4 regions of the Buttiauxella sp. AC142 genome follow, and region 1 is predicted to be linked to each of the others. Evidence: predicted binding sites of a transcription regulator. Region 1 holds the regulator's gene; each other region holds the start of a gene.

What was found. The regulator LexA, encoded in region 1, represses DNA repair genes until DNA is damaged. The targets are predictions, from matches to a motif close to TNCTGTATGTACATACAGNA.
Region 2: the regulator LexA is predicted to act here: its motif matches at 4,284-4,303, upstream of umuD (translesion error-prone DNA polymerase V autoproteolytic subunit).
Region 3: the regulator LexA is predicted to act here: its motif matches at 5,022-5,041, upstream of AC0IWZ_RS07630 (metal-dependent hydrolase).
Region 4: the regulator LexA is predicted to act here: its motif matches at 2,700-2,719, upstream of sulA (SOS-induced cell division inhibitor SulA).

Annotation. Positions count from the first base shown of each region.
Region 1 is NZ_CEEDCH010000001.1:32,418-40,429, reverse strand. It holds gene dusA (tRNA dihydrouridine(20/20a) synthase DusA) at 1-212, opposite strand, end outside; gene AC0IWZ_RS00175 (conjugal transfer protein TraF) at 307-1,614, opposite strand; gene AC0IWZ_RS00170 (cupin domain-containing protein) at 1,783-2,286, opposite strand; gene zur (zinc uptake transcriptional repressor Zur) at 2,396-2,911, shown strand; gene AC0IWZ_RS00160 (CsbD family protein) at 2,974-3,183, opposite strand; gene dinF (MATE family efflux transporter DinF) at 3,341-4,672, opposite strand; gene lexA (transcriptional repressor LexA) at 4,746-5,354, opposite strand; gene AC0IWZ_RS00145 (diacylglycerol kinase) at 5,463-5,831, opposite strand; gene plsB (glycerol-3-phosphate 1-O-acyltransferase PlsB) at 5,958-8,012, shown strand, end outside.
Region 2 is NZ_CEEDCH010000001.1:3,069,517-3,077,528, forward strand. It holds gene AC0IWZ_RS14285 (EAL domain-containing protein) at 500-2,608, shown strand; gene AC0IWZ_RS14290 (Y-family DNA polymerase) at 2,573-3,853, opposite strand; gene umuD (translesion error-prone DNA polymerase V autoproteolytic subunit) at 3,856-4,239, opposite strand; gene AC0IWZ_RS14300 (DUF445 domain-containing protein) at 4,456-5,736, shown strand; gene AC0IWZ_RS14305 (AcrZ family multidrug efflux pump-associated protein) at 5,783-5,932, opposite strand; gene modE (molybdenum-dependent transcriptional regulator) at 6,061-6,852, shown strand; gene modF (molybdate ABC transporter ATP-binding protein ModF) at 6,929-8,012, shown strand, end outside.
Region 3 is NZ_CEEDCH010000001.1:1,664,913-1,672,924, forward strand. It holds gene katE (catalase HPII) at 1-1,639, opposite strand, end outside; gene cedA (cell division activator CedA) at 1,797-2,036, shown strand; gene AC0IWZ_RS07620 (tetratricopeptide repeat protein) at 2,073-2,759, opposite strand; gene AC0IWZ_RS07625 (L-cystine transporter) at 2,890-4,281, opposite strand; gene AC0IWZ_RS07630 (metal-dependent hydrolase) at 4,414-5,004, opposite strand; gene kduD (2-dehydro-3-deoxy-D-gluconate 5-dehydrogenase KduD) at 5,119-5,880, opposite strand; gene hxpB (hexitol phosphatase HxpB) at 6,037-6,705, opposite strand; gene AC0IWZ_RS07645 (YniB family protein) at 6,872-7,408, shown strand; gene AC0IWZ_RS07650 (fructosamine kinase family protein) at 7,447-8,012, opposite strand, start outside.
Region 4 is NZ_CEEDCH010000001.1:1,421,558-1,429,569, reverse strand. It holds gene yccS (YccS family putative transporter) at 1-1,909, shown strand, start outside; gene AC0IWZ_RS06430 (TfoX/Sxy family DNA transformation protein) at 1,906-2,520, opposite strand; gene sulA (SOS-induced cell division inhibitor SulA) at 2,741-3,238, shown strand; gene ompA (porin OmpA) at 3,599-4,669, shown strand; gene matP (macrodomain Ter protein MatP) at 4,766-5,218, opposite strand; gene AC0IWZ_RS06410 (AAA family ATPase) at 5,394-7,148, shown strand; gene fabA (bifunctional 3-hydroxydecanoyl-ACP dehydratase/trans-2-decenoyl-ACP isomerase) at 7,217-7,735, shown strand; gene rmf (ribosome modulation factor) at 7,808-7,975, opposite strand.

The sequences.
Region 1 (8,012 bases):
TGCAAAGCGATGGGATGCTCGTCTTCGCTGTACGCCAGATAATCCCCTTTGCCGTGAATAATCGCACCGGTGGTCACCATTTCGGTGTACAGCAGTGTCTGGCTTGATAACTGACGCAAGAAATAACGGCAGTGGCGATCGGTCCAGTCGAGCATCGGTGCAATAGAAAAACGATGTGGCTGGAAAGGAGTGTGGCTGATTTGTGAGGACATAGGCACTGGCGTTTACGGGCTACGGTTAAAAAAGGGTCGGTACTATAGCATAAAGCAGCGTCGGGACACCCGCTCGTCCCGACGGCTATTTTTATCAGAAGGTGACGCTAAGCTGTGCGCCTGCACCCCAGGTCTGGTCCTCGCCGTACAGCCCCATTAAATCGACATGCACGCGATTAAAGGGCGCGAAGCCAACACCGCCGGTAAAGACGTTGCTATCGTTTGCTTTAACATCTGCGCGATAGCCCGCCCGCACCGCAAGCCATGACAGCGGCGTAATTTCAGCACCGACCCCAACGTACTGCGAGTCTTCTTCGCTTTTGAAGCCTTTGGTTTCGGTGAGATCGCCATCGGCGCTAAGGGTAATGAGGTCGTTATGCCAGGAGACACCTGCGGTCACTAACGGACGAATTTGGTAAGTGTCTTTGTAGTTGACCGTCTCGCCGGTTCTGCCATTGGTGATCAAGATGTCTTTGGTATCAATGTCACGCGAAACCAGGTTCTGGCCGCTCAAACCTACCGTCCAGTTTTCGCCAAAATCGGCTGCCATGCCCGCATCGACGTTGAAACCCGTGTCGTCATTACGATAGCGGCTATTTTTCCAGTCGTTGCTGTCGTAGGAATAGATCGACGTGGTGTAGTTGTATAACCAGGTTTTTTGCAGCTTTGGCGTGATGCCAAAAGAGACCGGTACGCCACCAAGATCAAACTGTTTCGCCAGCGCCACGCCATAGTCGGAGACAATAGCGGCGCGGCCTGAGGCGGTGGAGTTCAGCTGGCTGGTAATAGCATCGGAGCCGTTAATAGCGGCGTCCAACGCCACGCCACCTGCAACAACATTAGAATTAGCGATGCCGTTGAGGTAATCAATATCTTGTTGATCAATAGAGGAACTGACGTGCGCACGCGCATAAGCTTTTGCAACAAATGCCACCGAAAGCACGTCATTCGGAATACTGACTGCGATGCTCGCCCCCGCTTTAGCGTTTGCGGTTTTCCCTTTCAGATCGTTTAGTTCACCAGCCAGATCGCCCGCCGCCCCCTGAAGCTGATTGAGCGATCCATTTGGATTTAAAAGGATATCCTGCAGGGTAAGATTGTCGAAAACGTTTTTGTATTGATCGACCGTATCGCTAATTTCATCAATCTGATCCTGCAGGTTATCTTTATCAGTAATTTGACCGCTGACCGCAGGCAGAATTACCGTTACCGTATCATCCTGCTTTGCTTTTGCCAGCAAGGCGGGGTTGGTGAGAACACCACTTCCGTAACTTCCGGAGGCAACACCCGTGCCCCCCATTGCATCACTACGTGCTTCAGCCCAGGTACCAGCCGCGAAGACCGGATTTGCCACAAATAAAGATGCAGCGCTAAGCGCCACCAAAGTTTTAATTTTTTTCATTCACCGCTCGTCTGTTGATCAGTTGTAATAACTAGCCCCCGCCAGTTATGACTGAACGCAGGCAGACTATTGCTGTGAATAAAAAGCTAAAAAGTGAGCTGTTTCGCCCATAGAAATCCTGTTTCTATCCATCAGGATTATCGGTTCAAAATTCCTTTGCAGACTTATTTATAGTTTACCGTTCGTTTTTCGGGAAGGCAGACCATCGTGCTGACCAAAGAATTGCGGTGGATGGTCAATCCAGCGATCTTTACGTTGTGCTGCATAAGAGGGGTTTAAGGGGTAGTAAATTCTGTTTTCCGCTTTATTGGCTTCGCCGACAATCAGCAGTCGCACTTCATGTTCGGTGTTATTAATAAAAGTATGGCAAACGCCTGTCCCTGCCGGGAAGCCGACACTATCTCCAGGTTCCAGCGCATAGAGGTGCCCGTTAATCCACACTTGCGGATGCCCTTCCAGGACATAAGCAAACTCTTCTTCACTGCTTTCGGCGTGCGGATAAGAAGTCCGGCGGCCAGGCAACAAGCGTTCATGATGTATTCCCAGGCGTGTTAAACCCAGTTTACGAGCCAGCGGTGCGCCAATGGAAAATAATTCAGTGCTATCGGGATAGGTTGAATCATCTTCACCTTCCAGTTCTTTCCAGTGGCGAATGCAATCAGGTTTATTCATAACAAACTCCGGGATAGTCATCTCAAAAGGATTTGACCAGAATGGCGCACCATTCGGCGTTTTTTACGCATTGTGGTAAAGTGTAGGGCTAATCTACAGGGGAATGCTGATGGACATCACGACTTCACAAAACGTGTTAGCGCAGGCTGAAAAACTATGCGAGCAGCGTAATGTGCGCCTGACGCCACAACGCCTTGAAGTACTGCGTTTGCTGACACAGCAGGCAGGTGCAATCAGCGCTTATGATTTGCTGGATTTACTGCGTGCCAGCGAACCGCAAGCTAAACCCCCGACGGTGTATCGTGCGCTCGATTTTCTTCTCGAACAAGGTTTTGTACACCGTGTAGAGTCAACCAACAGCTATGTTTTATGCCATCTTTTTGATCAACCGACTCACTCATCAGCCATGTTTATCTGCGACCGATGTGGCGCGGTGAAAGAACAGGGTGCGGAAGGCGTAGAAGATATTATGCAGCAGTTGGCAGCCGAGTTAGGCTTTGCTCTGCATCATAATGTTATTGAGGCGCATGGATTATGCAGTGCTTGTGCGGAGGTTGAAGCGTGTAGCCACCCGGAAGCCTGTGGGCATGACCATTCGATTCAGTCAAAGAAGAAGTCGCGTTAGGGGTATGGGTACGTCCGTGTACCTGGGCAGGGCTGAGAGTTAACACATCTGAGGGAAACTAATTACCAACGGTATTTGTTGCGAGTTTCCCAATCAACGACTTCTTCCTCTGCCTTATCCTTTTCATATCCATAACGTTCCTGGATTTTGCCGACAAGCTGATCGCGCTTCCCTTCAATGACGGTCATATCATCGTCAGTCAGTTTGCCCCATTTCTCTTTTACTGTGCCTTTGAACTGTTTCCAGTTACCGCCGATTTCGTCTTTATTCATAATAATATCCTCATCGTTCGGTGAAAAATTACTAACAAAAATTACCATCGTCCGGGTGCTTCCGTTTGGCTGACACCCTGTTTCTGCTGGACGTGGGAATAATTGTAGTCAAGGATATGGTGGTATGGGGAAAACTAAGAATGTTTAACCTAACGGCTTAATCTTGAACATTGTTAAACCAGGTATTTTTCTGCCAGTGGCGACGCCAGATCCATCCCAGCGACAAACCTCTTAGCGCAAGGAATACAGCTAACGAAAGCCACAACCCGTGGTTGCCTAAATACGGTACGGTAAACATCGACAGGCCAAAGCCCAACGCCGCGACAGCCATGCTATTGCGCATTTCAGTCCCTCGAGTTGCGCCTATAAACATGCCATCGAGCAAATAGCACCACACGCCGACAACGGGTAAAATTATCTGCCAATACAAATAGATATCCGCTTGCCGTTGCAGCTCAGCAATTGAGGTCAAAAGGGAAACAATTTGCTCACCCAATAAGGCATAAACGGCGGCGAATGCCAGTGCGACTAAACCGGCCTGGCGACATGCAGCCCCCCAGACTTCGAGTAATTGCCCCCGATTTTTTGCCCCATAAGCCTGCCCGGAATGTGCCTCAACGGCATAAGCAAAACCATCGAGCGCGTAAGCGGTGAAGGTCAGCAACGTCATTAGTACCGCATTCACCGCGACGATTTCGCTACCCAAACGCGCGCCAAAGATGGTCACGGAGGCAAAACAGATCTGTAATAACAGCGAGCGGAGCATGATGTCGCGGTTAAGCGCCAACAAACGCCGAACATTACCGCGCCACGCCTGTTTGAGCATTTCACCACTGATTCCACGCAGGCCCATGACCTTTTTCACCATGAGCAAGCCGATGATAAATGTGGCGTATTCAGCCGTGACAGTAGCGAGTGCCGCCCCCTGAACATTCATATGCAGCCCCATCACCAGCCACACGTCGAGCACAATATTCAGAACGTTACCGACCACTAACAAAATAACCGGCGCGCGTGCGTATTGAACGCCCAGCAACCAGCCGAGCAAGACCAAATTAGCCAGGGAGGCCGGGGCGCTTAACCAACGAATCTCAAGAAAACGTTGCGCCTGAAAGAGCACGTCCTGATTACCGCCGACAATACGCAGAGCCAGCGAGATTAGTGGTTCGCGCAGCAAGACAATGGCAATACCCGCTCCGAGTGCCAGCAATAAAGGCTGAACCAGTGCGCGAGCTAAAGCGGAGGGGTTGTTTGCGCCAAAGGCCTGGGCGGTTAAGCCGGTGGTACTCATGCGCAGAAAGAGCAATAACATAAACAGGAAGCTGGTTGCCGTCGCTCCAATCGCGACACCACCGAGATAAACAGGACTATCCAGATGACCAATAACAGCCGTATCGACAAGGCCAAGCAGCGGGACGGTAATGTTGGAGAAAATCATGGGTAAAGCGAGGCGCCAGAGCGCACGATCCGCTGTGGAGAATAATTGCATGACCTCTCCTGAAGGAGATCAAAGAGAATTAAGACAGTGATGCGTACTTAAATACGCATCACCTAAAGAGATTTTACAGCCAGTCGCCGTTGCGAATAACCCCAACAGCCAGCCCTTCAATCGAGAAGTTATGCTCGCGCAGGTCAACCACTATCGGCTCGAATTCGCTGTTTTCTGGCAGCAGATGAACGGTATTCCCTTGCTGTTTCAAACGTTTAACGGTCACTTCATCATCAATGCGCGCAACCACAACCTGGCCGTTACGCACATCCTGAGTTTTATGCACCGCCAGTAAATCACCGTCCATAATACCGATGTCTTTCATAGACATCCCGCTGACGCGCAGCAGGAAGTCGGCATTCGGTTTGAACAATGAAGGATCTACCTGGTAATGGCCTTCGATATGCTGCTGCGCAAGGAGTGGTTCACCCGCAGCGACGCGCCCAACCAGCGGGATACCAGTGATCTCTTCCACCAGCAAACGAATGCCACGCGAAGCGCCGGAAACAATCTCAATCACGCCTTTACGGGCGAGAGCTTTTAAATGTTCTTCAGCAGCGTTCGGAGAACGGAACCCCAGACGTTGAGCAATCTCGGCACGTGTCGGTGGCATGCCGGTCTGGCTGATATGATCCCGAATAAGATCAAACACCTCTTGCTGCCTGGTAGTTAACGCTTTCATTCCGCCCCCTGGGTGTTTATACAGTTATGCTGTGAGTATATACAGTTAAAGGCGAATTTGGAACCACAAATTGAGCAAAAAACCAGGCACTTAACTATTCTGGAAAGACTATCGCAAATGCTGCCAAAGCAGCGTGACCCAGGTAATTACTGCAAGGATAATGGCGATTAATACAGCGGCTGAGCCCATATCTTTTGCTCGCCCGGAAAGCTCGTGATAGTCAGTACCAACACGGTCAACGAGGGCCTCAATAGCGCTATTGAGGATTTCGACAATCATCACCAACACCACTGAACCAATCAGTAAAATACGGGTAATAGGGTCAACATCTAACCAGCAGGCAATAGCAATGGCGATGACAGCCGAAACGCCCTCCTGGCGGAAAGCAGCTTCGTTGATCCAGGCCGCTTTTAGCCCTTTCCATGAATAGCCTGCAGCTTTGATAATACGGGTAAGTCCAGTGGTACTACTCGCCATTTTGGGCAACCTTTTCAAATTATTTGCATCAATGCTTGTCAAAATTATAACGCCACAGAAATCTGGGTCAGATTCTGATATTCTTGCGGCGAATTTGCATCATTAACCTGAGGCTTTACATCGTTTATGTCAGGCTGGCCAAGAATCTACTACAAATTACTTAATTTACCATTAGGCGTTCTGGTAAAGAGCAAGTCTATTCCGGCAGATCCACAAGCCGAACTGGGCTTAGATCCCACACGTCCAATAATGTACGTGCTGCCCTATAACTCAAAGGCGGACTTATTAACGCTGCGCGCTCAATGCCTCGCGCATAACTTGCCCGACCCTCTCGAGCCGTTAGAAATCGACGGAGCGGTGCTGCCGCGCTATGTCTTTATCCATGGTGGGCCGCGTGTATTCACTTATTACACGCCGAAAGAAGAGTCGATCAAGCTGTTCCATGATTACCTCGATTTACACCGTAGCAATCCAAATCTGGACGTGCAGATGGTGCCTGTTTCGGTCATGTTTGGCCGTTCACCGGGGCGCGAAAAAGGCGAAGTGAATCCGCCATTAAGAATGCTCAACGGCATTCAAAAATTCTTCGCCGTCTCCTGGCTTGGGCGCGACAGCTTTGTGCGTTTTTCCGCACCGGTTTCGCTGCGCCAGATGGCAACCGATCACGGCACAGATAAAAAAATCGCTCAGAAACTGGCGCGAGTGGCACGTATGCACTTCGCTCGCCAGCGTTTAGCGACTGTTGGCCCGCGTCTGCCGGTGCGTCAGGATCTGTTTAACAAACTTCTGGCATCAAAAGCTATCGCTCGCGCGGTAGAAGACGAAGCGCGTAGCAAGAAAATCTCCCATGAAAAAGCACAGCAAAATGCTGTCGCGCTGATGGAAGAGATTGCCGCCAACTTCTCTTATGAAGCCGTTCGTTTGACCGACCGCGTGTTAGGACTGACGTGGAACCGTTTGTACCAGGGCATTAACGTTCACAACGCTGAGCGTGTGCGCCAACTGGCTCATGACGGCCATGAGATTGTCTATGTGCCCTGCCACCGCAGCCACATGGACTACATGCTGCTGTCTTACGTGCTTTATCACCAGGGGCTAGTTCCTCCGCACATCGCGGCGGGTATCAACCTGAATTTCTGGCCAGCAGGCCCGATTTTCCGTCGCCTGGGAGCGTTCTTTATTCGCCGTACCTTTAAAGGCAGCAAACTCTATTCCACCGTGTTCCGTGAATATCTTGGCGAGCTGTTTAGCCGTGGCTATTCCGTTGAATATTTTGTGGAAGGTGGGCGTTCCCGTACCGGGCGTTTGCTTGATCCGAAAACCGGCACGCTGTCGATGACCATTCAGGCCATGCTGCGCGGTGGTACTCGTCCAATTACATTGGTGCCAATTTACATTGGCTACGAGCATGTAATGGAAGTGGGGACTTACGCCAAAGAACTGCGTGGAGCGACCAAAGAGAAAGAGAGCTTTATGCAGATGGTGCGCGGGCTGAGCAAGCTGCGTAATCTCGGCCAGGGCTATGTGAACTTCGGCGAACCGATGCCGTTGATGACATTCCTCAATCAACGTGTTCCTGAGTGGCGTGATTCAATCGATCCAATCGAAGCGATTCGCCCGGCGTGGCTGACGCCAACGGTCAATGAAATTGCTGCCGAGCTGATGGTGCGTATCAACAATGCAGGGGCGGCAAATGCCATGAACCTGTGTTGTACCGCATTACTCGCTTCGCGTCAGCGTTCACTTACTCGTGAACAATTGACCGAGCAGCTCAACTGCTACCTGAGCCTGTTGCGTAATGTGCCGTATTCACCAGATGCGACCACGCCAGACCAGCCAGCAGAAGCGCTGATTGAACACGCGTTGCAAATGAACAAGTTTGAAGTAGAGAAAGATACTATCGGTGACATCATCATTCTGCCGCGTGAGCAGGCGGTACTGATGACTTATTACCGTAACAACATTTTGCATATGTTGGTGTTGCCTTCTCTACTGGCCGCGATTATCACGCAGCATCGCCACATTTCACGCGGAGAGCTTCTGCGTCAGGTCGAATTACTCTACCCGATGCTGAAAGCTGAGCTTTTCCTGCGCTGGGAGAAGGCGCAGCTTGTCAGTGAAATGGATGCGCTGCTCAATGAGATGGTTCGTCAGGAACTGATTACTCTTGCGGGTGATGAA
Region 2 (8,012 bases), 3.0 Mb from region 1:
CCTGTTATGGCTGCTTTTTTATTGCCTGTAATTTAACTTATATCAGGTGTACAGATAATCACACCTGAATGCGTAATTTTGAACATTTACCAGAGTTACTTAGCAGTACAAATATTGTTACCCTAGATTAAATATACCCCCAGGACTGTGGGTGTTTAATATTTTTGGCTGGGGTTAGCAGGTTATTAACGATGTTATCAAACTATTGTAAGGCATTTGTTATTTTTCTTGTGCTGGGGTCTGTCTTCTTTATCACTGGATTAGTATCGAAGGTACTGGCTACCTTTGTTATTGGTACCATTCTCGTCGTTGCTTTTATGAGAGGGTGTAATAGTTAAACCACAGATGTCTCTTTGTTATCGAAGTGTATTTAAAAAATAAATTGAAAAGGTATTTAATAATTTAATTATGAAGTAAATATCATTTATTCCATTTTTTAGTCATGCAATTGTCCATTTAAATACAATTATCAATAAGCATACATATTTCAGGTAACTTTGTGAGAAAACTGTGGCTGTACAACAATCTGCTGCATCGTCTGCATAACAGTCAAAGTCGTTTATTAAACAATCGATTTGCTCATGCCATTATTGCCAGTACCATGGCAATTGTCCCTTTATCAATCGTCCGGGGACTCGTCATTACTGCATCAGTCATCTGTGATACCACCGGATTTAATAATGCTGCCATCTGGTTCATGCAGCTCCAGGTTGGTTTTTTAGCGCTGGCACCGTTGGTAATGAACATCTATGTCGCGGTTCACTGGGCTGTCAGAAACCGTCTCTCACAGATTTACTGTATTGCACTAAGCATCAGCACCTTGATGATCTTCCGCCGAATCCTTGATGATAATGCACAGTTCTTCTTAGACATCAGTATCCCCCTGGCGCTGGCTTCTGGAGTCTTCGGCAATTACCTACAAGAAGTGGTGAGCGAGAATCTGCTAAAACTCCGCTTATGGAAAGACAATAGCTATACGAATATCATCTCTTTTTTTGCCACGCTGGGTATTATTGCGCTCTTTAGTTGTGCCATTAAACTGGGTGCTGCCATTTGGCTGAAAAGCGGGATGGATTTTCTCAATAACTTGTCCATGTATTTTTATCCAAAAGATTTTTTACATGGCATTTCATATGTTCTCTTGCGTACGGTGCCATGGTTCTTTGGCCTTCACGGTTATTACCTATTTTTGGATATTGATGTTGCTTTTACTGCGGCACAAAAAATAAATATCAATGACTGGCATACTCTTCATCACCCGCTGAATATCCTTAGCCCTGTATTCTACGATATGTGGTGCAATGCTGGCGGAACGGGTAATACCGTGAGTTTGATAATTTGTATTTTCATGGAAGCCAAAAGCCCCCATCGCCGCTTGTTAGGCGTAGCGGCTCCCATGGCAATTTTTAATATCAATGAGCCTCTCATTTTTGGTTATCCGATTGTCCTCAACCCCGTCATGATTATCCCGTTTGTCCTTGTTCCCTTAATGTCTTACCTGGTCGCATACGGCGCAACTTATCTGGACATGGTTCCGCGGATTTCCGAAATCGTCAGTTGGTCAACGCCTTCTCCAGTCAAAGTCTGGCTCGCCAGCGGCCACTCTGTGAGCGCTGTGTTTTTGTATCTTCTGATTATTAGCCTTGGGGTCGTTATTTATCGCCCCTTCGTTACCACTTCACTTAAACAATCGGTTCCCGACAATTCCGACCTGGATTTACTCACGGGTGAGATGAATATGACTCAACCGACAGATTTTGAGATGGTGCCGAATTACAGCCATATTGTTGAAGGGAACAGCTACATTGAAGCCCAAAGACAAATTGAGAAGCTGCAAAACAGCGGCCAGTTCATTCTCTATTTTCAGCCACAGGTGCGTTTATCCGATCATATAATCGTTGCCCTTGAGGTTCTGATTCGCCATCAAAGCGATAGCGGAAAAATAACACCGCCTGTTTTCCTCAAATATTATGAAAGAACAGGGTTGATGCCGGAGATGGACTTCTGGGTAATGGAACATGCATTAGATTATGTTCGGGAGAATATGTCTGATGCAGAAAATATGACGCTGTCCGTCAATATTTCACCTCAGACACTGGTCGATTACAGATTGCTGAATGTGGTTCGCAAAGTGTTAGCAAAGCCACTCCCCACTGGATGGCAGCTGGAATTTGAGATTACTGAATCACAAAAGGTGCAGGAGCCGGTGCGTGTCGCAGAGGTTCTGGAAAAGATGCGAAGTTTGGGTATTAAAATCGCACTGGATGATTTTGGCTCTGGCTATTCAACCCTGCATTATCTGACTCGTTATCCTCTGGATAAAATAAAATTAGATAGATCAATGGTGTTGGGCCTCGCCAAACCCGATGGATTTAACTTCCTGCGACAAGTGGTGAAGTTATGTATGGTAGTTAAATGTGAAGTTCTTATTGAAGGCGTTGAAACGCAAGACGAATTAGCTCAAGTACAAATGGCGGGTATTGAGTTTTGCCAGGGTTATTTTTTCCATCGCCCATTACCTGGCAATGTGGTGTGCCAGCTGTTAACGGAACAGCATAAGAAAATGAGCCTCTCACATGCTCCCCGATTTAACCCTCAACAAATCTGAAAGCCGGGTCGTATAACGCGGTGACAACATCGCTCTTTTCATCTGCCACGGCTGCTCAATCCCCTGCCCCACAAAATAAATCGTCCCTTTGCCTTTCTTCTTATTAATGTCGTCTATCACCTGCATCAGCATTTCGCTGTTGGCTCGCGGCGGGTTTTCATCAAAGAGATTGAGCTGTGCGATACCCTGGCTGAAAAAGTCACAAAGCATCACCCCTGCTTTTTGATAGTGGTGCCCACCTCTCCAGATGCTATTCAGGCAGCGTGTCGCCGCATCAATAATATCTCTGGTGTCCTGCGTTGGGGTAAGGAGTTTCACCATCGCCTGGTTGCCGTAGTAAGGTTCATTCACCGTGAAAGGGGATGTTTTAACAAAAGCAGAAATATGACGACAATACTGGTGTTCGCCCCTGAGCTTTTCTGCGGCACGTGCCGCATAGCTGCAAATAGCCTGACGCATATGTTCATACTCAGTCAGCCGCTCCCCAAATGAGCGCGAGCAGATGATTTCCTGTTTCGTGGGAGCAAACTCTTCAAATCCCAGGCAAGATTCCCCACGCAGTTCACGAACCGTGCGCTCGAGCACGACACTGAAATGTTTACGTATAAAACGGATATCCGCATCAGCCAGTTGCAGGGTCGTTTTAATCCCCATCGCTTCAAGCTTTTTACTGATTCGACGACCAATTCCCCACACTTCGCCAACCGGGAACGCTGCCATTAATTGGCGTTGCCGCTCCCGGCCAGACAGGTCGACAACACCACCCGATTCCAGCGGCCACTGTTTTGCTGCGTGATTAGCGAGTTTGGCTAAGGTTTTTGTCTGGGCAATCCCCACGCCTACCGTTAAATGCGTGCGCTGCGAAAGAGTGGAACGGATTTCCCGGCCAAGATCTTTCAGATTTCGGCAATGACTCACGCCAGAAAAATCACAAAAAGCCTCATCGATTGAATAGATCTCAACCCGGGGGCAAATTTCCTCCAGCGTCATCATGACGCGATGTGACATATCAGCATATAACTCGTAATTACTGCTAAAAGCGGTCACGCCTTGTTGGCGGAAGAGATCTTTCTGCTTGAAATACGGGCCGCCCATTTGCACACCACAGTTCTTTGCCTCGGCGTTTCGCGCAATCACGCAACCATCATTGTTACTTAAAACCACCACCGGTTTGCCTTTCAGATCAGGCCTGAATATGGTTTCGCAACTTGCGTAAAAACTGTTTACATCAACCAGGGCAAACATAATTACCTCGTTGATTTCACGATATAAGTCACCACGCCAAACACCTCAAGCGCCTCATCTGAACCGAGATGAATAGGTTTGCAGGCGCGATTAAGCGGCATGAGCTGAATAACGGGTCTGAGTTGCAATTGTCTGACGACGAATTCGCCATTCACCGCCGCAATCACAATATCGTTATGGACCGCCGTTTTGGCGCTATTAACCACCAGCAAATCGCCATTGCTGATACCCCCTTCAATCATCGAATCGTCCGATGCCCGCATGTAGTATGTGGCAGTCGGATGTTCATCCACTAATTGACGAATATCGATGCTCTTTTCTGCATAATCCTGCGCTGGTGATGGAAATGCGCCCATAGTTACGCTCCGTAACCTGTTGATGAACAGAAAATAAAAAGAGTTAGCGGTGCCATAAAATCCTCACAAAGAATAACTGTATATATATACAGTATCGTTAAATGTGCGTTCCAGGCAAGTCGATTACAGGAAGATTCTTATAACGATTTGAAGGTGTGGAAAATTTAGTTAATCGAAATAGAGCGAGATTAATCGCAACGCAAATTTGTTCTACCGATCCGCTGCGTGCCGTTCTATGCTTAGTTAATGGAGAAAATAGCTGAACTAAAACGCACCAAGCGCCTTGCGCTGTCCCTACTGCTGGTTGCCGCTGTAACGTTTGTGACTACCCTCTTTTTACCACCGGGTTTCTGGGTGAGCGGCTTAAAAGCTATCGCCGAAGCCGCAATGGTGGGTGCGCTCGCTGACTGGTTTGCCGTGGCAGCGCTGTTTCATCGCGTACCGATTCCCTTCATCTCTCGTCATACGGCGATTATTCCGCGCAATAAAGACCGCATTGGTGAAAACCTGGGCATTTTTGTGCAGGAGAAGTTTCTTGATACCCAGTCCCTGATTGCCTTAATTCGCCGCCACGAACCGGCGCACATGATTGGCCAGTGGTTCAGCAAGCCCGACAATGCGCAGCGCGTCGGGCAACATCTGTTGCAGGTGATGAGCGCATTTTTAGACTTAACTGACGATACACGCATCCAACGCTTAATCCGCCAGGCGGTTCATAAGGCCATCGATAAGGTCGACTTGACCCATTCCAGTGCTCTGCTGCTGGAAAGCCTGACTAAAAATAACCGCCATCAGGAGTTACTCGACTCCGTTATTGCCCAGATGCTGGCGCTGATAAAACGTGAAAGCACGCGGGCCTTTATTGCCCGTCAGATTGTCCGCTGGCTGGAAACAGAGCACCCACGCAAGGCCAAAGTATTACCCACCGAATGGCTGGGGGAGCACAGCGCCGATTTGGTTTCCAGTGCGGTCAATTCGTTTCTGGATGACGTCAGCCACGATCAGGGGCACCAGATCCGTCAGGCTTTTGATCGCGCGACGTTAAAGCTCATCGACAATCTTAAAAACTCGCCGCAAATGGCTGAAAAAGCCGACAGCATAAAAAGTTATTTGAAAGAGGATGAGGCTTTTAACCGCTATCTGGGCGAACTGTGGGGCGATTTGCGCGAATGGTTGAAAGTGGATGTTAATTCTGAAAATTCGCGCATGAAAAAGCGCATTGCAGAGGCTGGGCAGTGGTTGGGAGAGACGCTGGTTGCCGATAGTGCACTGCGCGCATCACTCAATGAGCATCTGGAGCTAGCGGTGCAGAAAATGGCACCTGAGTTTGCCACTTTCCTGACTCGCCATATTAGCGATACGGTCAAAAGCTGGGATGCACAGGATATGTCGCGGCAAATCGAGCTGAATATAGGCAAAGATTTACAGTTTATCCGCATAAACGGCACGCTGGTTGGTGGCTCTATCGGACTGGTGCTGTACCTGCTTTCACAGATCCCGGCAGTATTGCCGTTGCTGAATTTCTGAAGGGAAGAGAAGAAATGCAACGCCCGCTGATGCGGGCGTTAGGAAATCAATGGTTTTTTTTCGGTTGGTCGTTGTGACCGACTTTTGAGAAGACGTTAAAGACTTCACCCAATCCATAGATAAGACCGAGAATCACCGCCATTACGATTGGCACCATGACCACGGCAAACACCAAGCTTTTCAATAACTCTAACATGGATGCCTCCAACAAAAGTGAGAGCGGCTATTCTAACGACCTGACAGAAAAACGCACTCTCCTTTTGTGCGATTTGCCCAACCCCACGCAATAGAGGAAAATGGCGTTTTCTTTATTGCGGAGAGGTTATGCAAGCTGAAATTCTACTGACGCTGAAACTCCAGCAGCGGCTGTTCGCCGATCCACGTCGTATCGCGCTACTTAAACAAATACAACATACCGGCTCAATTAGCCAGGGCGCAAAACTTGCGGGCATTAGCTACAAAAGTGCCTGGGACGCCATCAATGAGATGAATCAACTGAGCGATGAGACGTTAGTTGATAGAGCAACAGGCGGCAAAGGCGGCGGCGGCGCGGTTCTTACGCATTACGGTGAACGTCTGATTCAGCTTTATGAATTGCTCGCGCAAATCCAACAAAAAGCCTTCGATGTGCTGCGTGATGACGCGCTACCACTCGATAGTTTGCTCGCTGCAATTTCTCGTTTTTCTCTGCAAACCAGCGCTCGCAACCAGCTTTTTGGCACCGTTTTACGGCGTGATAGCGAACAAGTGCAGCAACACGTTGATATTTTATTGGCTGATGGCTCAACGCGTTTGCAGGCAGCCATTACGCGCCAGAGCGCAGAGCGCCTGGGTTTAAGCGAAGGCAAAGAAGTTCTGGTACTGATTAAAGCGCCGTGGGTGGAAATTACCACTGATGCCAAACGTGCCAGCGGTGCAGACAACCAGCTCCCCGGTATTATCAGCAATATTCAGCAAGGGGCTGAGCAAAGCGAAGTGCTGGTGCAATTGCCTGACGGGCAAACGCTGTGCGCCACCATGCCGAACACTGTAGTGGAAATCCAGAAACTGGTAGAAGGTGCTGAAGTCATAGCATTTTTTAATGCCGATCGCGTGATTATCGCCACTCTGTGCTAAAACCGCGCAGCGAATTGACAACACCGCAGGCAATCCGTAAATCTGGGCTTAATCACTGCAAAAAATGGGATGGTTTATGTCGACGTTGCAAATTTCGCAAGGAGTCTTTCACCTTAGCGACACCCGAACTCTTGCCCTCAATGATTTAGCCATTAACGCCGGTGAAAGCTGGGCGTTTGTGGGTGCCAACGGCAGCGGTAAATCAGCCCTTGCCCGGGCATTAGCCGGTTCACTCCCCCTGCAAAAGGGCGAGCGCCAGTGCACATTCACCCGGATTGCCCACCTTTCTTTTGAGCAACTGCAAAAGTTAGTCAGCGATGAATGGCAGCGCAATAACACCGATTTATTGAGTCCTGATGAAGACGATACCGGTCGCACCACGGCGGAAATTATTCAGGATGAAATCAAAGATGAAGCCCGCTGCCAAAAGTTAGCGGAGCTTTTCGGCATCACATTGTTATTAACTCGCCGTTTTAAATACCTTTCCACAGGTGAAACGCGCAAGGCACTGCTCTGCCAGGCGCTGATGCCGCAGCCTGATTTGCTTATTTTTGATGAGCCATTTGACGGGCTGGATGTGAAATCCCGCGAGCAACTCGCCGCATTATTAGGTGAGTTGAGTACGCAGGGCTACACCGTCGTATTAGTGCTTAACCGCTTTGATGAGATCCCTGATTTTATACAAAACGCTGGTGTGCTGGCAGATTGTGCGCTGATTGAAGTCGGTGAAAAACAAAAGCTACTGGAACAGGCGCTGATTGCACAACTGGCTCACAGCGAAAAACTGGCAGGCGTGGCGCTGCCGGAGGCTGACGATCCGAGTGCACGCTATACGTTGCCTGAAAACCAGCCACGTATTGTGCTGCGCGATGGTGTGGTGGAATACAATGACCGGCCTATCCTGCACAAACTTTCCTGGACGGTAAACCCTGGGGAACACTGGCAAATCGTCGGCCCGAACGGTGCAGGGAAATCGACGTTATTAAGTCTGGTCACGGGCGATCATCCCCAGGGATACAGCAACGATCTGACGCTGTTTGGTCGTCGTCGTGGCAGCGGCGAAACCATCTGGGATATCAAAAAGCATATTGGCTACGTCAGCAGTAATTTTCATCTGGATTACCGCGTCAGTACAACGGTGCGAAACGTGGTGCTTTCAG
Region 3 (8,012 bases), 1.6 Mb from region 1:
TGAGGTGATCGAGCACGCGTTCACGAATATAGGGTCTGGCGACCTTGGATAATTCAAAGCTAAACGCGCTGATAATATGCTGTTGTTCAACAGGCGTCTGGCTTTGCCAGAACAGGCGCGGATGGGAGTAATATTCGCCAAACGATGGACTGCGCTCACGGATTTTATGCCCTTCAACGCGCGTCTGGTAGCTTTCGAAACCTCCGCGTTTCGGGCCAGGAGGCGTTTCACGCGGCCAGTTATCGTTAATTGAATTCGGCTCGTAGTTTGCCGGATTACTGTCGATATCCATGCGGTGCATGCCGTCACGCTGGAAGTTGTGATACGGGCAGGTTGGGCGGTTAATCGGGATTTCGTGGAAGTTTGGCCCACCCAGACGGCTGATTTGTGTATCGGTGTAGGAGAACAAGCGCCCCTGCAACAGCGGGTCATTACTGAAATCGAGTCCAGGAACAATATGGCCCGGATGGAACGCCGCCTGTTCGTTTTCGGCAAAGAAATTATCCGGGTTGCGATTAAGCGTCATTTTGCCCACCAGGTGAACCGGGACCAGTTCTTCAGGGATCAGTTTAGTGGGGTCCAACAGGTCAAAGTCATACTTGAATTCGTCTTCTTCTGGAATTAATTGCAGCCCCAGTTCGTATTCCGGGAAATCGCCAGCCTCGATAGATTCCCAGAGATCGCGGCGGTGGAAGTCCGGGTCACGGCCCGTCAGTTTTTGTGATTCATCCCAGATAAGAGAGGCTTTACCGGCGGTCGGTTTCCAGTGGAAGCGCACGAATGTGGCTTTGCCCTCGGCGTTAATCATGCGGAAGGTGTGGATCCCAAAACCTTCCATGGTGCGATAACTGCGCGGTAAGCCACGGTCAGACATCGCCCAGATGACGTTATGCAATGTTTCGGGTTGTAGCGAAACATAATCCCAGAAGGTGTCGTGGGCGCTCCCGCCTTGCGGAATAGCCCAGTGCGGCTCGGGTTTAACGGCATGGACAAAATCCGGGAATTTATGCGCGTCCTGAATGAAAAACACCGGCGTGTTGTTACCAACTAAATCGAAAATCCCTTCTTCGGTGTAGAACTTGGTGGCAAACCCACGGATATCACGCACGGTATCGGCGGAGCCAGCGCCGCCCTGGACGGTAGAAAATCGAACGAATACCGGGGTGATTTTGTCAGGGTCGGATAAGAAATCGGCTTTGGTGACATCCGATAAATTTTTATACGGCTGGAAATAGCCGTGGGCGGCTGAACCGCGGGCGTGAACGATACGCTCGGGAATACGCTCATGGTCAAAATGGGTGATTTTTTCCCGCAGGATAAAATCTTCCAGAAGCGTAGGCCCACGCGTACCTGCGCGCAGTGAATTTTGGTCGTCGGCGATGCGCACGCCCTGGTTGGTGGTGAGCGGGAAGTTTTCACCGTCTTTGCGATGCACATCGAGCGATTTCAGCTTTTCATTGGACGTGTCCGGGCTTTTGAAACTCCCCGCAGCGGTCGGCTGGGCACCGGGTGGCGTGGGTTCTGCGGAGGGGCGGTGTGAGCCGTCTTCGGGTGCCAGCGAGTCCATTCCGGGTTTTGATTCATTGGCGTCATGTATCGGGGCATTGTGGCTAAGCGGATGTTTATCGTTCGTCGACATTGAACACTTCTCCTGATTTAGTCTTGTTATAAAGATGCTTGGTATGATCAAAACATCTTTAACTATAGGACAAGGTCATCTCAACGCGAGACGAGAAGGGCAGTTCTCCGCTATCATAGTGAAGTTGTTCATCAATTTAGTTTTGATTCCATTGCCTATGAAACCTTTGCGCCAACCGAATACTCGTCCCGTTATTACGTATCAACCGCGTGTTGAACCCGTGCCGCCAGCCCATGCCTGGCGTGTAGAAGGATTTAAGGATGTGTGGATGCTACGCAATCGCTATGTGGCATTTGTGCTGGTGGGGAACGCGTTCCGCCAGTCACCGCCATTTACCTTACCAGAGGCGGCTCAACGTTGGGCGATGCAAGTCAGACATGAAAACGAGATTTCCTGAGGGATTATCGGATTTGCTATTGCAGTAATGGCGGGGTTACCCGCCGTTACTGATTGTCTCAAACTCTTCACAGCCGGTATCAAAACCTTCCGTACAGCTCAGGTTTAGCCACTGCAATGCGCGTTGCTTATTGGCAGCAATAAACCCTTTCTCACCGTTTAAAAACAACATGCCTGCCCAGTATTCGGCATAACCGGTGCGGGAGAGTGCCGAGCTGCGCTTGAACCAGAATGTGGCTTGCTCATCGTCCTGGGCAATGCCCACGCCATTGGCATAAAGCAAACCTAAGAACATCTGAGCATCCACAGCGGAGTCACTTTCAAGGTCCTGCGATGCGCTTTCCAGCAGTTTTATGGCGGCAGGGTAATCAGGTTTACCGGCTTGTGTGTTTACCAGAAGGCGTGCGAGCGTGACTTCGCCGGTTTTGCTGCCTCGTTGTACTGCCTGCTCAGCTAATGATTTAGCCTGTTGGTAATCCGCCGTTGCCGGGTTATGAATTTTTAGCTGTGCCTGAAGGGCGAGAGCATCAGCATCGCCTTGCGCCGCAGATTTTGCAGCCCAGTCTTCAGCCTGCTGGTATTCGCCTGCGCTAAAAAGGGTATCGGCAAGATAGAACTGAGCGCGGCTATCGCCTGCTTGCGCCTGCTTTAAATAGGGGCTGTCGGGCGTTTCGGCCCAGGCGGTTGATAAACAAAAGAACATCAGAATGCACAATCGTTTCATGAAAGAAATTCCGTAGGCGGCAATTGGGTTTGGCTCCCTATGCGGGCGCTCTAAGTTATAAATAAAAAAACGGCCCCCTGTTTCGGGAGCCGTTTGATTGTCGCAGATTCTGCGGTGATTTAGCTACTGGTTAGCGATGCGCCAGTTCTGCTTCTTCATCACTATTCATGACTTCTTTATCGGTTTGTTTCATCAACTGACTGGTGATAGTACCGGCAGTCATGGAGCCGCTGACGTTCAGGGCGGTACGGCCCATGTCGATAAGCGGTTCAACAGAAATCAGCAACGCGACCAATGTAACCGGCAAGCCCATCGCTGGCAGTACAATCAGCGCGGCGAAGGTTGCACCGCCGCCCACACCGGCAACGCCTGCGGAGCTAACGGTCACAATACCAACTAACGTTGCAATCCATACCGGATCCAGCGGGTTGATACCCACGGTAGGCGCTACCATGACTGCCAACATTGCCGGATACAGACCCGCACAACCGTTCTGACCGATGGTCGCACCAAAGGATGCAGCAAAGCTTGCGATAGATTCAGGAACACCCAGACGACGCGTTTGCGCTTCAACGTTTAATGGGATACTTGCAGCACTTGAGCGGCTGGTGAAGGCAAAGGTCAGCACTGGCCACACTTTACGGAAGTATTTCAGTGGGCTAACGCCATTAACCGCCAGCAGAATCGCATGTACACCGAACATGATCGCCAGGCCGAGGTAGGACGCGACCACGAAGCTGCCAAGTTTGATGATGTCTTGCAGGTTTGAACCGGCAACGACTTTGGTCATCAGGGCGAGCACGCCGTATGGCGTCAGTTGCATGACCAGACGAACCAGCTTCATCACCCAGCTTTGCAGCGTATCAATTGCTACCAGGACTCGCTCACCTTTCGGGGCGTCATCTTTCAGCAATTTCAGTGCAGCAACACCCAGGAAGGCGGCGAAAATCACCACGCTAATAATGGAAGTTGGATTCGCACCGGTCAGGTCAGCAAACGGGTTTTTCGGTACGAAGGACAGAATCAGCTGTGGCACATTCAGGTCGGCCACTTTGCCCACGTATGTGGTTTCGATGGCGCTCAGGCGTGCAGTTTCCGCAGTCCCTTGAACCAGGCCTTCAGCAGTCAAACCAAACAGGTTGGTGACTAACACGCCGACCAGCGCTGAAATCAGCGTGGTAAACAGCAAAGTGCCAATGGTCAGGAAACTGATTTTTCCCAAAGATGATGCGTTATGCAGACGTGCAACCGCGCTCAGAATTGAGGCGAACACTAATGGCATCACGATCATTTGCAGTAGTTGTACATAGCCGTTACCGACGATGTTGAACCATTGGATAGATTGCTTCAGTACTGGGCTGTCTTCGCCATAAATGGTGTGCAGTGCAAGGCCAAAGACCACACCAATCACTAAACCAAGCAGTACTTTCTTCGCCAGACTCCACTGTTTGTGGCGAGTTTGCGCCAGCAACAGCAGCAGAATAACGAACACGATAACGTTCGCTATAAGTGGAAAGTTCATCCCGTATCTCCTGAGTGTTTTACCAATAGATGGACTGTTTGCCATCTTTATTGGGTAAATCGTACCAGAAGCTCAGAACGAGTCTTATATTCAAAAGGAATTGATTATTACGTTTTGAGTTATTTCGCCTAATTATTGTTCCAGGTGGTTATTTAAAAAACTATTAAAGGTCATTTGCAGCGAAATTATCATATGTGATGACCAGCGCACTGCACTGTTATCGGGCACGCTTTGTGGCATCCATACAGCCAGCCCGAATAACACCATGCATAAGGCGCGTTCAAGCTGATTGCCTTTTTGCGGCCTGATTATCGGGAAACGAAAGCGCCAGCGGCATGGCCAGAGCAGTGGAACGCCAGCAGGGGTCAGCATGTCCGCCAGAATATGGCTTAAATAGCCCAATACCATGCCTTGCAGCGCATCGGCGGGGATCAGCCAGGTTTCAGGAACCTTGAGATAGAACAACGCAAGGCCTGCAAACACCGCGAACAAACTGTGTGTAAAACCACGATGGCCGCAGGCGCGGGCTATCGGTTTGGAAATCCAGGGTAAGCGTTGGCCGAGGAAGGACTTGGGATGGTCGATATCCGGTAGTAAACAGGTCAAAATTGCTGACGGCACAATATGCCACCAGTCGCCCTGAGCGAGCACTGGCGTGAGTTCAGCATTTTTAGCAAATACTGCACAGGCAATGGAAAAAAGAAGGTGGCCTTCCGCCGTCATGATACTACCTGGATGAAAACTGTCGATTCATACAGTATAGGGTTTTTATACAGTAGACGGAAGAGGTGACGGCGTAACATTTTGCAACCGCCGATTGCCCCGGCGGCGGCATGTTTAGCGGGCTAGCCAGCCTCCATCGACGGCAACGGTGTAACCATTCACGTAATCAGAAGCGCTGGATGCGAGAAACACAATCGGGCCTTGCAGGTCGGCAGGAAGCCCCCAGCGGCCAGCGGGAATACGGTCGAGAATTTCCTGGCTGCGTTGTTCATCATCGCGGAGCTGTTGAGTATTGTTGGTCGCCATGTATCCCGGCGCGATGGCATTCACATTAATGTTGTGTTGCGCCCATTCGTTTGCCAGCAGACGCGTGACACCCAGGACTGCGCTTTTCGATGCCGTATAAGAGGGGACGCGGATACCACCCTGGAACGAAAGCATGGACGCGATGTTAATGATTTTGCCGCCGCCTCCTTGCTTAATGAACTGCTTTGCTACCGCCTGTGAGAGAAAGAACACTGATTTAATATTCAGGTTCATCACGTCATCCCAATTCTTCTCGCTAAATTCAAGGGCATCTTCACGGCGAATAGTGCCGGCGTTGTTGACCAGGATATCTATTTTCCCCATACCTGCGACGGCTTGTTCTACGATACTCGCTATGGCGTCTTGCTGGCTCAAATCTGCCTGGATGGCCATAAACCGTCGGCCCAATGCCTGCACTTTTTGCGCTGTCTCTTGCGGGACTTTGCGATTCACACTGACAATATCGCAGCCGGCCTCGGCAAGGCCAATCGCCATTCCCTGGCCAAGCCCGGTATCACAACCCGTGACGATAGCGACTTTGCCTTGCAGATTAAAAGCATCGAGAATCATAGTTACCCCGGTATCCGGAAATGCGCATTTGCGCGTGTAAATTAAGGATAGGTAGGGGATTGCAGAAACTCAAACTTAATTGAAATGACGTTTCAATAATTTTGACGCAGGTAGCGTTTTGAGAAAGATGCGGGGTAGCCCCGCATCTTAAAATGATTAACCCAGCAGATGTTCAGCGCGTAATTCAGCCAGCGAGGAGAGTTTGGCATTCGCCAGACACCAGCGCTCATCACTACGGTTTTCTTCGGCTGGAACCACAATTGACCGCATGCGGGCCGCTTTGGTGGCAATCATGCCGTTCACCGAATCTTCTAGCGTGACACACGTCAGCGGATCAACTCCCAGTTTTGCGGCAGCATCGAGATAAACTTGCGGATGTGGCTTGCTATACGGCAGATGTTCAGCGGATGCAATGGCATCAAATTGGTCACGCAGGTCAAACATTTCGAGGACTCGTTCAAGCATATGCAGCGGCGATGCCGAAGCCAGACCGACTTTCAGGCCCTGCGCTTTACATAACGCAATGGCTTCGCGAACGCCGGGTAAAATGGGGCGCTTTTCATCAACCAGGGTAATCGCCCGGGTAATAACGCGTTGGGTGACTTCTTCGCGATCTGGACCATTCCAGGGTTGTTGGGCAAACCATAAATCGACCACCAGATCGATACGCAGACCGAGCGTATCGGGCAGTTCGCAACGGCGCGAAATATCCACACCCAGGCTCGCCATCACTTCCAGCTCAGCCTCGTCCCATAATGGTTCTGAATCAATCAGCAAACCGTCCATATCAAAAATTGCAGCTAAAATCTGGCGCGTTGCAGCCATTTATGACTCCTGTCTTTGTGCATTACCAATAAGATCCCTTATGAATAGCTGGAATTACGCATTGATGCCACCGCTTTGTGAAAATCGCCCGCAAAGCTCAGGCGAAATCACACCAGACGAGGTAAACTTTGTGCGTACAAGTTGCGTCTTAACCAAAGGGGAACGAATGACGTATCAACAAGCTGGACGCATTGCCGTACTCAAACGTGTGGCTGGCTGGGTAATTTTCATCCCGGCAGTGATTTCAACACTGATTTCAATTTTGAAGTTCATGTATGAACATAGCGAAAAACAGGCGGGCATTAATGCCGTGATGCTGGATTTCGCGCACGTCATGATTGAGATGATGCGTTTTAATACGCCATTTTTGAATTTCTTCTGGTACAACTCGCCCCAGCCGGAGTTCCATCAACAAGCTAATGTGCTGTTTTGGGTGATCTACGCGCTGATATTTGTGGGTCTTGCGTTACAGGCATCGGGTGCACGCATGAGCCGCCAGGCGAAGTTTCTGCGCGAAGGTGTGCAGGATCAGTTGATTCTGGAACAGGCAAAAGGGCCGGAGGGATTAACCAAAGAGCAAATCGACAGCAAAATTGTGGTGCCACGACACACGATATTCCTGCAAATTTTCCCGCTCTATATTTTACCTGTCATTATCATCGTCATCGGTTACTTCTTCTTTTCTGTATTGGGTTTTATCTAGAAAAACGCCACTCCTGATGCGCGGGAGTGGCGAGTTTTTTACGCGGCCAGAACTCTATCAAGCGCTTTTTGCGCGACCACTAAATGCTGACCGCCGAACAAAATTGCACGATTGAGCAGGGTATAGAGTTGGTAAATCGGCTGGCGTAAGAGGAAATCGGAAGGAAGGGGACAAACTGACTGATAACCATCATAAATTTGTGGGGGTTGATCCGGGTGCAAAGGCAACATGGCTAAATCGCACTCTCTGTCACCCCAGTAGCAGGCCGGATCATAGATAAATGGCCCATCCGGTCCCATCGCGCAGTTCCCCGACCACAAATCACCGTGTAATAAAGAAGGCTGCGGCTGGTGGGAGGCAAGGGCTTGATGAACAAACTCGACAATTAAGTCGATATCACCAAACTGGATCCCTTTTTCTGCGGCGAGTTCAAGCTGCCAGCCGATACGTTGTTCGGCAAAGAATGTGGACCAGCGTCGTTGCCAGGCATTCGGCTGCGGCGTGGTAGAAAGATCGTTATCAAAATCTAGCCCAAACTGCGGTTGGTCACTCCATTCATGCAAACGTGCCAGCTGTTGCCCCAGCAAAAAGGCGTTATGCGCAT
Region 4 (8,012 bases), 1.4 Mb from region 1:
TGCTTCGGCGTCTGTGGAGTTGCTGTACCCGTGGCCGCTGCTGTTTGGCATTGGATTGATGATTTCCACCAGCGGATTTATTCTGCTGGGCGGTTTAGGCCAGCGTTATGCCACCATCGCCTTTGGCGCGCTGCTCATTGCCATCTATACCATGTTGGGTATTTCTTTATATGACCACTGGTATCAACAACCGATTCTGCTGCTGGCAGGTGCAATCTGGTACAACTTGCTGACTCTGGCAGGCCATCTGATTTTCCCCATCCGCCCGCTGCAAGATAACCTGGCGCGTTGTTATGAAAGCCTCGCTCGTTATCTGGAAGTTAAAGCTACGCTTTTTGACCCCGATATCGAAGAAGAAAGCCAGGCTCCAATGCTTGAGCTTGCCATGGCTAACAGCCAGTTGGTGACAACGTTAAATCAGACCAAAGGTTCTTTATTGACGCGTTTACGTGGCGATCGTGGGCAGCGCGGCACACGCCGAACGCTGCACTACTATTTTGTCGCCCAGGATATTCATGAACGCGCAAGTTCATCACATATTCAATACCAGGCTCTGCGCGACAAATTCCGCTACAGCGATATTATGTTTCGCTTTCAACGCCTGCTGTCCCTGCAATCTCAAGCCTGTTTGCAGCTCTCGCGATCTGTTTTACTGCGGTTGAAATACCAACACGATCCACGCTTTGAGCGTGCATTTACACATCTGGACGCTGCGATTGAAAGGCTGAAAACTGACCCGGCGCTGGCGAGCGAATTAAAAGCACTGGGTTATCTGGTGAGTAACTTGCGCGCAATTGACGCTCAACTGGCGACGATTGAGTCTGAGCAGGCGCTGGCAGCACCGGAAAATAATATCGAAAACCGCCTGCTTGATGACCGTTTGACCGGCTTTGGTGATATGTGGCAACGGCTGAAGCGAAATCTGACGCCGGAGTCGGCTTTATTCCGCCATGCGGTACGCATGTCTGTGGTGCTGTGCGTAGGCTACGCGTTTATTCAGTTAACCGGGCTAAAACATGGCTACTGGATACTTCTGACCAGCCTGTTTGTTTGCCAGCCTAACTACAGTGCCACTCGTCGCCGCTTAGCGCTTCGTATAATTGGCACGTTAGTCGGCGTGGCAGTTGGTTTACCGGTTCTCTATTTTGTGCCGTCGCTCGAAGGGCAACTGGTTTTAATTGTTATCACCGGCGTGCTGTTTTTTGCCTTCCGCAACGTGCAATACGCTCACGCCACTATGTTCATCACGTTGCTGGTGTTGCTGTGTTTCAACTTGTTGGGCGAAGGTTTTGAAGTCGCAATGCCGCGAATTTTCGACACCCTTTTGGGATGTGGGATCGCATGGGCGGCGGTGAGTTTCATCTGGCCTGACTGGCGATTCCGTCGGCTGCCATTAGTTGTAGAGCGGGCATTCAATGCCAATTGCCGCTATCTGGATGCCATTCTCGAGCAATATCATCAAGGCCGTGATAACCGACTGGAGTATCGTATTGCGCGCCGGGATGCACACAACAAGGATGCGGAGCTGGCATCTGTGGTATCGAACATGTCCTCAGAGCCCAGAGTCACGCCGGAAGCGCGAGAAACGGCATTTCGCTTATTGTGCCTCAATCATACATTTAACAGTTATATTTCGGCGTTGGGCGCGCACCGCGAAATGCTGACCAATGAAGATATTTTGTTGCTGCTTGATGATGCCGTCTGTTACGTCGATGATGCACTGCATCATCTGCCTGCCGATGAAGAACGCGTTCAAAAAGCCTTGCAAGGGTTGTCCGAGCGGATAACTTCACTGGAGCCGCAACCAGAGACCAAAGAGCCGTTAGTCCTTCAGCAAATTGGCCTGTTGGTTGCACTTTTACCAGAAATCTCGCGCCTCCAGCAGCTTGTCACACAGCAGTACGATTAACCCGCATGCCGTTGTTCATATAGCTGCCCCCACTCAACTAACTCCTGGCGCGTCGTCGCCGGGAGTGCTGCTTCATGAATACCGCAAATCGCCCCCGCCAGGGCCAGTAGTACTCTGACTCCCAGCCCTTTATTCACGCTCCTCAACTTTATCCATGACCGCTTCGCACCGTAAGCATGTAGCGTTCTGACATCCGCAATACCGGCTTCCCACAGCATCATCTCCAGACTGTGGGTTAAATTCGGGAGATCCTTGAGTCGTTGATGAGATTTATGGCGAGATTTTTCACGGCGGGCGCTAAACAATGCATCCGATGAGAGTTTTAAAAGCGTTTCTTGATCGTTCCACAACCCTTCATCAACACGGAAGTAATTAAGTTCAATCGTCCGCCCACGTTTGTTATAGAGCAATGGCGCTGCCGCCCTCTTAACAAAATAAACCTCTGACTGCTCACAAGCTCTTAAGTAAAGTTCCCCTTCAGAAACCATGGCAAACACGACATTATCGACCGTCAGACTATAGCCTCCAAATAATGAACGATGGCTGATATCCCCTAGCGGGGATAAGCATTCTTTCGATTGATGAATCCTTGTATAAGATCGCTTTTTCATGAATATATCCTTAAATATCATGCTATAACACACCACTACGGCTTGTTACTGTTTCCAGTAACACGAAAATAGGTAACCTGATGACAGACGGCAATCACATTTTCGCATTCCGCAGATTTACGTGAAGAAATTGCGATATGCTTTCCGAAATTTAGATTGATCTTTGGCCTGACAGGCATTACTGTATATTCATACAGTAACCCATCAGGCGGGATTAACTATGCAATCACATAACGTTCTAACTCACGTTGCCCCTCTTTCTTCTTTGACTCAGTCATCAGCAGGTAACAATACTAAAGGGTTGATTAGTGAAGTGATCTATAGCGAAGATCAGCCATGGGTTACGCAACTGGTGCTGTTGCCCCTGCTCCAGCAACTTGGTCAACAGTCACGTTGGCAGCTTTGGCTAACGCCACAGCAAAAATTGAGTCGTCAATGGGTTAAATCGGCAGGTCTTCCACTTACAAAAGTCATGCAGGTGAGCCAGTTAGATCCACTTTTCACCGTAGATGCTATGGTAAAAGCATTGCAGACTGGAAATTACAGCGTGGTCATCGGTTGGTTGCCTAAAGAATTAACAGATGAAGAACATTTGCAGCTATCATCAGCAGCTGAAATGGGTAATGCGATCGGCTTCATAATGCGTCCGATGCACACCTCCAAAACAGGGTGTCGACCACGAACTGGCCTAAAAATTCATTCTAGTTTGTATCATTAAGTAAATTTAAGAGAAATCCTGGAACTTTTCTTCAGCTCCTGACAAATCTTTATGATTCATAGTGGAACCGCGTCTCAAGCCGCTTGTAGCGGCATTCTCCAGAAATCTTTGAGTATAAATCCTGCGCGAACTTGTTAGAAAATGTGTACACAAGTCGTTTTTTTTCATATGCCTGACGGACATCACACTTGTAAGTTTTCAACTACGTTGTAGACTTTAGCTCGCCAGGGTTGCTCTTCCATAACACCGATTGATCGGTAGAGTAACAAGTGAGCATAAACTCGGGCGAAGGATTTAACCCTGGGCTTTAGAGCGATTTTAAAGCTCATGGCCTTTTTGGATGATAATGAGGCGCAAAAAATGAAAAAGACAGCTATCGCGATTGCAGTGGCACTGGCTGGCTTCGCTACCGTAGCGCAGGCCGCACCGAAAGATAACACCTGGTATGCAGGTGGTAAGTTGGGTTGGTCCCAGTTCCATGACACCGGTTTCTACGGAAACGGCTATCAGAACAACAATGGTTCAACTCACAACAGCCAACTGGGTGCTGGTGCCTTCGGTGGTTACCAGGTTAACCCGTACGTTGGTCTGGAAATGGGTTATGACTGGTTGGGCCGTATGGCTTATACCGGCAGCGTTGATAACGGTGCTTTCAAAGCGCAAGGCGTTCAACTGGCTGCTAAACTGAGCTACCCAATCACTGACGAACTGGACATCTACACTCGTCTGGGTGGTATGGTTTGGCGTGCAGACTCCAAAGGCAACTACGACAACGGCACTACTCGTGTGAGCAACCACGACACTGGTGTTTCCCCGTTGGCGGCAGTTGGTCTTGAATACGCAATCACCCGTGATATCGCAACTCGTCTGGATTACCAGTGGGTTAGCAACATCGGTGACGCACAAACAGTTGGTACTCGTCCAGACAACGGCATGCTGAGCCTGGGTGTTTCTTACCGTTTCGGCCAGTACGATGCAGCTCCAGTTGTAGCTCCAGCTCCAGCTCCAGCTCCAGAAGTACAGACCAAGCACTTCACCCTGAAGTCTGACGTTCTGTTCAACTTCAACAAAGCAACTCTGAAGCCAGAAGGTCAACAAGCTCTGGATCAGCTGTATACTCAGCTGAGCAACCTTGATCCGAAAGATGGTTCAGTAGTTGTTCTGGGCTTCACAGACCGTATCGGTTCTGATGAATACAACCAGAAACTGTCTGACAAACGTGCACAGTCTGTTGTTGATTACCTGATCTCTAAAGGTATCCCAGCTAACAAGATCTCCCCACGCGGTATGGGCGAATCTAACCCAGTTACTGGCAACACCTGTGATAACGTAGCTCCTAAAGCTAAACTGATTGATTGCCTGGCTCCAGATCGTCGCGTTGAGATCGAAGTTAAAGGTATCAAAGACGTTGTAACTCAGCCTGCGGCATAAGTTACCGTTATAAAAAAACCCCGCTTCGGCGGGGTTTTTTGTTTCTGAATTCTAAGTAACCAGGAATAGAGAAGCACAGCGTCACAACAACTGCTCTTATTCTTTGCCCAGCAATGCCTGCAGATCTTGTTTGAGAGATGACATCTGATTGGCGTATTGTTCTTTACGCTCCGCATCTTCAATCAACTGTACAATCGTTTCCGACAGTGTGCATCCACGCCGATGAGCAAGGCCAGCTAAACGCTGCCAGACCAGATATTCCAGGTCGATGGATTTTTTACGCGTATGCTGATGCTCGGCATTAAAGTGCCGTTTACGACGCGCACGGATAGTTTGTTTCATGCGGTTGTGAAGTTCTGGATTCATATGCTGCTCTATCCAGCTCAACACACGCACCGGTTCATTCTCTAAGCGTAACAACTCATCAACAGCTTCTTTCGCTGCACTCGCCTCGATATAACGTGTGATTAGCTCGCCTTCGCGGTGTTTTTTAACCAGATACTTCCACTTCCAGCCGCTCTCGAGATTTTCCAACTGTTGATATTTCATTGTTGTCTCAGTGTGACCGTGTAACTCACTTCAGAATAACAGTTTTTTCTATTTTCGCTTACCTGAAAAATGAAAGCTGTGAGCTAAGTAAACTTGCCGCTCCGCATAAACCGTGTGCTGCCCTGGCTATTCTTGTATAATCGCGCCTTTGACATCTAATTAATAAATAGCGACTTTGACGACTAATCGACTTGAATGGCGTGCTCTTGTACCTGATACCGAAAGCTATCAGGAAATCTTTGCACAGCCTTATGATTCCGAAACTGCCCCTTTCTCCGCTGTACAACCTCGTCTGTCTTATGGACTTGTGCAGCTAAGCCAACCGGTAGCCTCGGCCGATCTGATGCTGGTAAAAGCCGCTGAAGAAGCCGAGTACCTTAATCTCATTACCGCAGCAGCACGTGAATGCTGGTCGCAGGATAACGCTCTGACAGGCGGACATTACCTGATTGAAGGCTCGCGCATCATGCTACGCCCTGCCGAAACAGCTGAAGACAATTTTGCAGGCCAGTCTGAAGTCGTTGCCGCTGACTGGATTGAAGCGGAACAACTTTTCGGTTGCGTGCGTCAGTTCGCGGGTGAAATCACGCTGACACCGGGTCTGGTTCACCGCGCAAATGGTGGCATTCTGGTGCTTTCATTGCGCAGTGTTTTAGCACAACCGCTACTGTGGTTGCGCCTTAAACAAATGGTCATTCAAGGCCGTTTCGACTGGATTTCCCAGGATGAAACTCGTCCATTGCCCGTTAACATTCCATCACTGCCATTAAGCCTGAAACTGGTGCTGGTGGGTGAACGTGAATCGTTGGCTGATTTCCAGGACATGGAACCTGAACTGGCGACTTCGGCCATTTACAGCGAGTTTGAAGAGAATCTGCAGATCGCCTCTGCCGATGATATGGCGTTGTGGTGCCAGTGGATTTATGCCGTTGCGCAATCAAAATCCCTGCCAGTTCCTGCAGCGGATGCCTGGCAGCCACTCATCCGTGAAGCCGTGCGTTATACCGGCGACCAGGAAACTCTGCCGCTGTGCCCGTCATGGATTAGCCGCCAGCTACGTGAAGTTGCCGCATTCACTGAAAATGAAAGCTTTGGTGCCGAAGAGCTGACGCAAATGCTAGCGCAGCGCGAATGGCGTGAAGGTTATCTGGCTGAACGCATGCAGGACGAAATCCTGCTTGAGCAGATCCTGATCGAAACCGAAGGTGAAATGGTTGGCCAGATCAACGCCTTGTCGGTCATTGAATTCCCTGGTCATCCACGTGCATTCGGCGAACCTTCGCGCATTAGTTGTGTTGTGCATGTGGGTGATGGTGAATTTACCGACGTTGAGCGCAAAGCTGAGTTGGGCGGTAATATTCATGCGAAAGGCATGATGATCATGCAGGCATTTTTGATGTCAGAATTGCAGCTTGATCAGCAAATCCCCTTCTCCGCCTCGCTGACTTTCGAGCAGTCTTACAGCGAAGTCGACGGTGATAGCGCTTCAATGGCCGAACTGTGCGCGTTAATCAGTGCGCTGGCTAATGTGCCTATTTATCAGCATATCGCGGTGACAGGTTCAGTCGATCAGTTTGGTCGTGTGCAACCTGTTGGTGGCCTGAATGAGAAAATCGAAGGCTTCTTCCGTATTTGCCAGCAACGTGAGTTTAACGGCAAGCAAGGCGTGATTATCCCGGTTTCTAATGTGCGTCACCTTTGTCTGCACCAGGATGTTCTGGATGCCGTAGAACAAGGGCAATTCACGATTTGGGCCATCGACGATGTCACGGATGCACTACCCTTATTAACAAACCTGCCCTGGGATGGCGAAGGGCAAAATACGCTGTTGCGTGCGGTGCAAGAGCGAATCGCTCAGGCATCTGCGCAAGATATTCGGCACCGTTATCCATGGCCATTACGTTGGCTTAACTGGTTCAATCAAAACTGATCGGACTTGTTGAGCGTACACGTGTTAGCTAACATGCGTGCTTCATTATAAAAAGGCTTACTGTAAACATGGTAGATAAACGCGAATCCTATACAAAAGAAGATCTTCTTGCCTCTGGTCGTGGCGAACTGTTTGGTGCTGAAGGCCCACGTTTGCCTGCGCCATCCATGCTGATGATGGACCGCGTAGTCAAGATGACTGAAGACGGCGGTAACTTCGATAAAGGTTACGTTGAAGCAGAACTGGATATCAATCCTGACCTGTGGTTCTTTGGTTGCCACTTTATCGGCGATCCGGTAATGCCTGGTTGCCTGGGTCTGGATGCGATGTGGCAGTTGGTAGGCTTCTATCTGGGCTGGTTAGGCGGCGAAGGCAAAGGCCGTGCGCTGGGCGTGGGTGAAGTTAAACTCGCGGGTCAGATCCTGCCAACTGCGAAAAAAGTCAGCTACCGTATTCACTTCAAACGCGTTATTAATCGCCGCCTGATTATGGGCCTGGCAGATGGTGAAGTGTTGGTTGACGGCCGTGTAATTTACACCGCTACCGACCTGAAAGTAGGTCTGTTCAAAGACACTACTGCTTTCTAAGCCTGATTGTATAAAGCTCTGAAACGCGAAACCTCCGCCATGCGGAGGTTTCTTTTTCTAAAGAGACAGTGATTACGCGGTAACCGCCCTGTCTTCCATGGCTTCTCGCCAGCCTCCCATCCAGTACGACCTTTGATTCAGTGTCTGATAAGGACACATCTCTTTGGAACGTCCGACAATACCTGCTTGATAACCACGTTGATGAGCCCGTTCCAGGCGATCTCGTTTTTGTCTCTTCATGCCTCGTTTCCCTCATTTCTGTAATCTGGTGGAAAGA